Cellvibrio sp. PSBB006: one gene and its partner. The protein of the gene in region 1 interacts with the protein of each later gene in a pairwise test. Links are inferred from orthologs where the notes say so. Each region holds a gene or a part of one and is shown on either strand. Other genes may lie near its edges. The genes, in order: ung and ndk.

Region 1 (3,143 bases):
TTGTGGCGCGTTTGCATTATCGCGGCGCATTAAAACGGCATATGTATCGCATCAGCTTTGCTGCGGGCGAGGATATCCTGCCGCCACCAGGCAGCGTTATCAACAACAGCGAGGGTAAGGCTATCGGCGACATTGTGATGGCCGCGTACAGCAACCCTCAGCAAGCCGAGGCGTTGGCGAACCTCATTGACGAACAACTCGCCGATGCCTGGCTGGGACCCAAAAAACTCGAACACCTATCGCTTCCCTATGCTATACCTAGGGAAGAAAAAGCGTAACGACACGTTAAATGCTGCATCTGCGGCAGTTTCACCTCTCGAAAAACAGGACCACCGATGAGCTTAATCGTAGAAAAAGTCCGTCAGGAAATTATCACCGCCATTAAAAACGATCGCCTGGTGTTACCCACCTTGCCTGAGGTAGCCCTGCGGGTTAGAGAAGTTGCCGACGACCCCAACGCTGACCTGGAAAAACTCGCCCAGGTAATCGGCAATGATGCTGCCTTAAGCGCCCGCATAGTGAGAGTAGCCAATAGTCCATTATTAAGAGCCAGTCGCCCGATTGAAGATCTGAAAGCCGCCGTCATGCGCCTTGGCATCGCTTATACCAGCAACATCGCGACCGGTTTAGCTATGGAGCAAATGTTTCAGGCCACCTCTGACCTGGTTGATATGCGCATGCGTGACGTGTGGAGCCGCTCCAGCGAAATTGCTGGTATCTGTCACGTGTTATGCAAACATTACACACGCCTGCGGCCGGATCAGGCCACTCTGGCGGGCTTGATTCATAAGATCGGTGTGCTGCCTATCCTGACCTATGCGGAAGAGAATCCCGCGCTGCTGAATGACAGCCTGACGCTGGATAAGGTGATCGATAACCTGCACGCGCCTATTGGCGATCTGATTCTAAAAACCTGGGGTTTCCCGGAAGAGTTGGCCCACATACCGTCCCAGCATGTGGATTTTACTCGCCAGGCACCCAAGGCCGATTATGCCGATATTGTCACTGTCGCGATGTTGCAAAGTTATGTGGGCACTGACTCGCCAATGGGGCAAGTTGATTATCACCAGGTCACTGCATTTGAGAGGTTAGGCATGGACCCGGACATCCAATTAGCAGAATCCGAGGACCTCTCAGCGGAGATGGAAGCAGCCATGGCGCTGCTAATGTAAGCTTGTTTGAGGTTGAGTGGGGCCGGTTCATACGGCCCCGGGCTAAACGCCAATCACTAGGATAAGCGCCAATCAATCGGTGCTTTACCCTGCTGCTGCAAATACTCATTGGCTTTCGAAAAGTGACCATTGCCGATAAACCCGCGATGGGCCGACAAAGGCGATGGATGTGGTGACTTGAGCACCAGATGCTTACGCGTATCGATAAACTGACCTTTCTTTTGGGCATAGCTGCCCCACAGCATAAACACCACACCCTCACAGTGCTCATTAACCACCTGAATAGCCCGGTCGGTGAATTGCTCCCAACCCTGCCCCTGGTGTGACCCCGCTCGCGCTCGCTCTACCGTCAAAGTCGCGTTAAGCAACAAGACGCCTCTCTCTGCCCAGGCCTGTAAACAGCCGTGCCCCGGCGGTTCGATATTCAGATCCCGTGCTATTTCTTTGAAGATATTCTGTAGCGAAGGTGGTACATCAACCCCCGGCTGCACAGAAAAGCAAAGACCGTGCGCTTGTCCGGGGCCGTGATAAGGGTCTTGCCCCAGAATAACCACTTTAACCTGCTCCAGAGGCGTTGAATTAAAGGCATTGAAGATTTGCTTTGAGGGAGGAAAAACCACCTTGCCCATTTGTTTCTGCTGCAACAAAAATTCCTTCAACTGCAACATATAGGGCTTGTCAAATTCCGGAGCCAGATGCGCCAGCCAACTCGGTTCCAGATCAATCTTGCGTGCAGTGTTCGTCATGTGAAATGCGTGCCTCGCCTATTCAAACAAAGGCCGTAATCTAACAGCCATACTGCAAAATCGCTAACAGAAATCCCCGGTGCGAAACAAAAAATCATCCACACAGGTATAAAAAAACCCGGCCTTGCGGACCGGGTTTTTCGTTAGCCAAACAGCGCAGCTTAAAGCTTGTCGCCGTGCTGGCTCAGGTACTTGGCTACACCAGCCGGTGATGCGTCCATACCCGCGTCACCTTCTTTCCAACCAGCCGGACATACTTCGCCGTGCTCCTGGTGGAACGCCAATGCATCAACCATGCGCAACATCTCGTCAACGTTACGGCCCAATGGCAAATCGTTAACGACCTGGTGACGTACAACACCTTCTTCGTCAATCAGGAAAGAACCACGGAAGGCTACGCCACCTTCAGATTCAACATCGTAGGCACGGCAGATTTCGTGTTTAACGTCAGCCACCAAGGTGTATTTAACCGGACCGATGCCACCATCGTTGACCGGCGTGTTACGCCAGGCGTTGTGAGAAAACTGAGAGTCGATAGACACACCGATAACTTCTACATTGCGCTTTTGAAACTCCGCGTTGCGGTGATCAAATGCCAGCAATTCGGAAGGACATACAAAGGTGAAGTCCAGCGGGTAAAAGAAAATTACGGCTTTTTTGCCTTTGATGGCAGAGGACAAGGTATAGCTGTCAACAATCTCACCATTGCCCAGAACAGCGGCAGCTGTGAAATCCGGTGCTGGTTTACCTACTAATACGCCCATGTCGATTCTCCTATATGTGACGGGTGGATAAAAAATGGCATGAAGACTTCATGCCCGGAAATCAGATTCGGAGTTAGCCGAACAACTAAAGGCTGCGCCCTAAGCGCAAGGTTTTACCAATTAAAAACTATTTAGCCGATAGCAGTCAGCTATGATACACACCCCAATCGGCGAGTCATATTAATTTTCTATATAACCTCACAATGCTTTTACTATAACCATTCACCCCGGTTTGCCAACGAATTCGTGTGTAAACATTATTAAATAGCAATTATTCTCAGGTATGATTGACACAGATTCTCATTAACATTAATATCTTCACCGTACTCACCCCACCATACTTGTCTTTGAGAAACCGCGCTATGTACGTCTGTTTATGCAAAGGTATTACCGACAGCCAAATCAAAGAAGCCGTTTATGACGGTGCGACCTCTGTCGGTCAATTGCGTAAATGTCTGGGC
Region 2 (3,043 bases), 1.3 Mb from region 1 along the record:
TAGACGTGTGACGATGGCAAACATCAAGTTGTGTTGCATTGTTTTCTCCAGTCTACGATTCAACCTGCAATTATTGTGCGATTATTTTTACCGGTTGAGCTTCATCAAAACGTGCGCGGTAGCGCTCGCTGCGTTTGGTGATGTCGTTGATGGCTCCCGCGAGTTGTCCGCAGGCCGCGTCGATATCATCACCGCGGGTTGTGCGTACCGTCGTAATATAGCCGGCTTCCATCAGGATGTCCTGGAAACGGCGCAAGGCATTATTGCTGACCCGCTTGTAATTGGACAGGTTGAAAGGATTAAACGGAATCAAATTGATTTTGACTGGTACATCGCGCAGCAATTCAGCCAACTGATGCGCATGATGTGGTCGATCGTTAACCTGATCGATCAATGTGTATTCGATCGTGATTTTACGGTGCGTGTCCGGCATGGCCTGGATATAGCGCTTGGCAGAATCCAGCAGCATGGCGATAGGGTATTTTTTATTGATCGGCACCAATTCGTTACGCAGCTCGTCGTTAGGTGCGTGTAAGGAAATTGCCAGACAAGCATCGGTATACTGGCTCAACCGATCAAGTGCCGGCACAACACCGGATGTACTTAAGGTCACACGGCGCTTGGAGATTCCGTAACAGTTGTCATGCATCATCAAATTCATGGCATCGACAACGTTATCAAAATTTAACAAGGGCTCGCCCATGCCCATCAACACAACGTTGGTCACGCTACGCTGGGCATTGGCCTGCAATTGCCCGAAGGATTTTGCTGCAATCCACACCTGGCCGATAATCTCTGCCGCCGTCAGATCGCGGTTAAAACCCTGCTTTCCTGTTGCACAAAAACTGCAATCCAGCGAGCAGCCAACCTGGGATGAAACACATAAGGTACCGCGATCCCCTTCGGGAATATAAACCGTTTCGATAACATTTCCGCCGCTGACGCGGATCAGAAATTTACGCGTGCCGTCAGCAGAATCCAGTTGTTTCACAACCTCCGGCAGACGAATCTCTGCTACATCCTGTAACTTGCGACGCAACTCTTTGCTGACGTTGGTCATGTCTTCGAAATTGTCAGCGCCTAACTGGTGAATCCACTTCATCACCTGTACCGCGCGAAAACGTTTTTCACCCAGGCTCTCAAAAAAAGCCACCAGTTTGGCTTCGGGTAGCCCCAGCAGGTTGACCTTGGCGGTTGACGCAGCCGACTCCACGGCGACAGCGCCATCGGGCGCGGTATTGTCGGGAAGAATGTCTGACGAAGTGACCATGATGCTACCTGTGAGGCTGTTTACGATTGGATAACCTTAGCGTGCGAAGATTTCAACATTGCTGAAGAAATAGGCAATCTCACGCGCAGCGGATGTGGGAGAGTCGGAGCCATGTACGGCGTTGGTATCAATGGCAGTGGCAAAGTCAGCACGGATAGTGCCAGGTGCTGCTTTCTGCGGATCTGTAGCCCCCATCAGCTCACGATTCAACGCAATCGCATTCTCGCCTGACAATACCTGGACACACACAGGACCGGACGTCATGAAGTTAACCAGACCCTCAAAAAAAGGACGTCCTTTGTGCTCAGCATAAAAGCCCTCAGCTTCTTCACGGCTCAGATGCAGCATCTTAAGTGCCACAATTTTGAGACCAGCTTTTTCAAAACGCGCGAAGATTTCGCCAATATGATTCTTGCCCACGGCATCCGGTTTAACGATGGACAACGTCTGTTCTACAGCCATGCGAGACTCCAATCCTGTTTAACAATTAACTTTGGCCATCGCGCAATCCGGCGATAGGCCCCGGGGAAATAGAAAAATCGGCGAATTATACGCGGATCGGGGGACTTTTTATACGGGAAAACCCGGTGAAATCGGGATTGTCGCGATTGTGTGAAAAGCCGCAAGCATGAGCCCCACAGCAGTAGCAAACACCTGTCAACAGGCGGCGGCTGTGTCCTGGATGCGCTTCACCATCGCACGCAACCCGTTGCCGCGGGTCGCGCTTAGATGTTGCAACAGGTTCAGGGCGTTAAAATAGGCTTCAATGTCAAAGGCGAGGATCTCACCCGGTGTTTTGCCGTTATAGGCCGCCAGCACGACGCCCAACAAGCCCTTGACGATAAACGCATCGCTGTCCGCCGCAAAAAACAAACGACCATCGCGCAACTCGCTGATCAGCCAAACCTGACTCTGACAGCCGCGCACCAGGTTGACTTCGGTCCGATGCTCCTCCGCCAGGGGGGGTAGCTCCTTACCTAAATCAATAATGTATTTATAACGATCCTCCCAGGAGTCAAAGAAACCGAGGGTATCGATAATGTCATCGGCGCTGATATCAATGCCAAACTGCGTCATGAAAGGAAATCCAATGAGGTAAATTCCACCGCTATGCTCCAGGCTATGCAGGGAATTAAAAGGAAGCGCCACACCCTTCCTGATTAAAAAAACATCCCCGTTTCGAGCTGAGCCTCTTCGCTCATCATGTCGCGACGCCAGGGTGGATCGAAGACCAGGTCAACCTTCACCGACGCGACATTAGGGACTTTGCGAACGCGGTATTCCACATCTCCCACCAACACCGGCCCCATACCACAAGCCGGTGCCGTCAGTGTCATGCGGATATTGACCCTCCTGGCTTGCTGATCAATATCCACACCATAGATAAGCCCGAGATTAACCAGATCCACCGGAATCTCAGGATCATAAACGGTTCCCAAAGCTTGCCAGACCTGCTCTTCATGAATGCGATCATCGACCGGAGCTGGAAAACTGAGGGTCTCGGCAGGTAAACCCAGAGCCGCCGCATCGCTACCATCGACCCGTACCATCTGGCCGTGATAGGTCAGCGTGTAATTACCGCCCAGGGACTGGGTGATGGTGACAAAGGTGTCTTTGGGGATCGTAATAGGCGTACCGTCCGGCACCCGGCGCGCGGGACAGTCTTCCTGGGTGACGACAACACGTCTTTCTGTAGCTACCATAATTCAAAGACTCGTAATTCAAAGACCCGTAACTCAAAGACCCGTCACATCAATTCACGTTAAAACTTTC

What was found.
Region 2: the proteins of ung (region 1) and ndk interact in binary tests that used the Escherichia coli proteins (3 or more experiments, as listed by UniProt). The link is inferred for Cellvibrio sp. PSBB006 from one-to-one orthologs.

The regions. Positions count from the first base shown.
Region 1 is NZ_CP021382.1:56,631-59,773, reverse strand. What follows is about bases 74-2,889. They hold ung (uracil-DNA glycosylase), read right to left. Parts: upstream 1,919-2,889; coding sequence 1,229-1,918; downstream 74-1,228. Other genes in these bases: CBR65_RS00245 (peroxiredoxin), read right to left, coding at 2,080-2,682; CBR65_RS00255 (HDOD domain-containing protein), read left to right, coding at 336-1,172; CBR65_RS00260 (folate-binding protein YgfZ), read left to right, coding at 74-278. Also shown: more of CBR65_RS00260, read left to right, coding at 1-73; CBR65_RS00240 (bacterioferritin-associated ferredoxin), read left to right, coding at 3,045-3,143. UniProt on the Escherichia coli protein: Excises uracil residues from the DNA which can arise as a result of misincorporation of dUMP residues by DNA polymerase or due to deamination of cytosine.
Region 2 is NZ_CP021382.1:1,349,919-1,352,961, forward strand. The notes cover bases 20-2,735. They hold ndk (nucleoside-diphosphate kinase), read right to left. Parts: upstream 1,733-2,735; coding sequence 1,307-1,732; downstream 20-1,306. Other genes in these bases: pilW (type IV pilus biogenesis/stability protein PilW), read right to left, coding at 20-39; rlmN (23S rRNA (adenine(2503)-C(2))-methyltransferase RlmN), read right to left, coding at 71-1,270; CBR65_RS05585 (SufE family protein), read right to left, coding at 1,928-2,347; sufT (putative Fe-S cluster assembly protein SufT), read right to left, coding at 2,431-2,735. In the rest of the region: more of pilW, read right to left, coding at 1-19; more of sufT, read right to left, coding at 2,736-2,973; CBR65_RS05595 (iron-sulfur cluster assembly accessory protein), read right to left, coding at 3,023-3,043. UniProt on the Escherichia coli protein: Major role in the synthesis of nucleoside triphosphates other than ATP. The ATP gamma phosphate is transferred to the NDP beta phosphate via a ping-pong mechanism, using a phosphorylated active-site intermediate.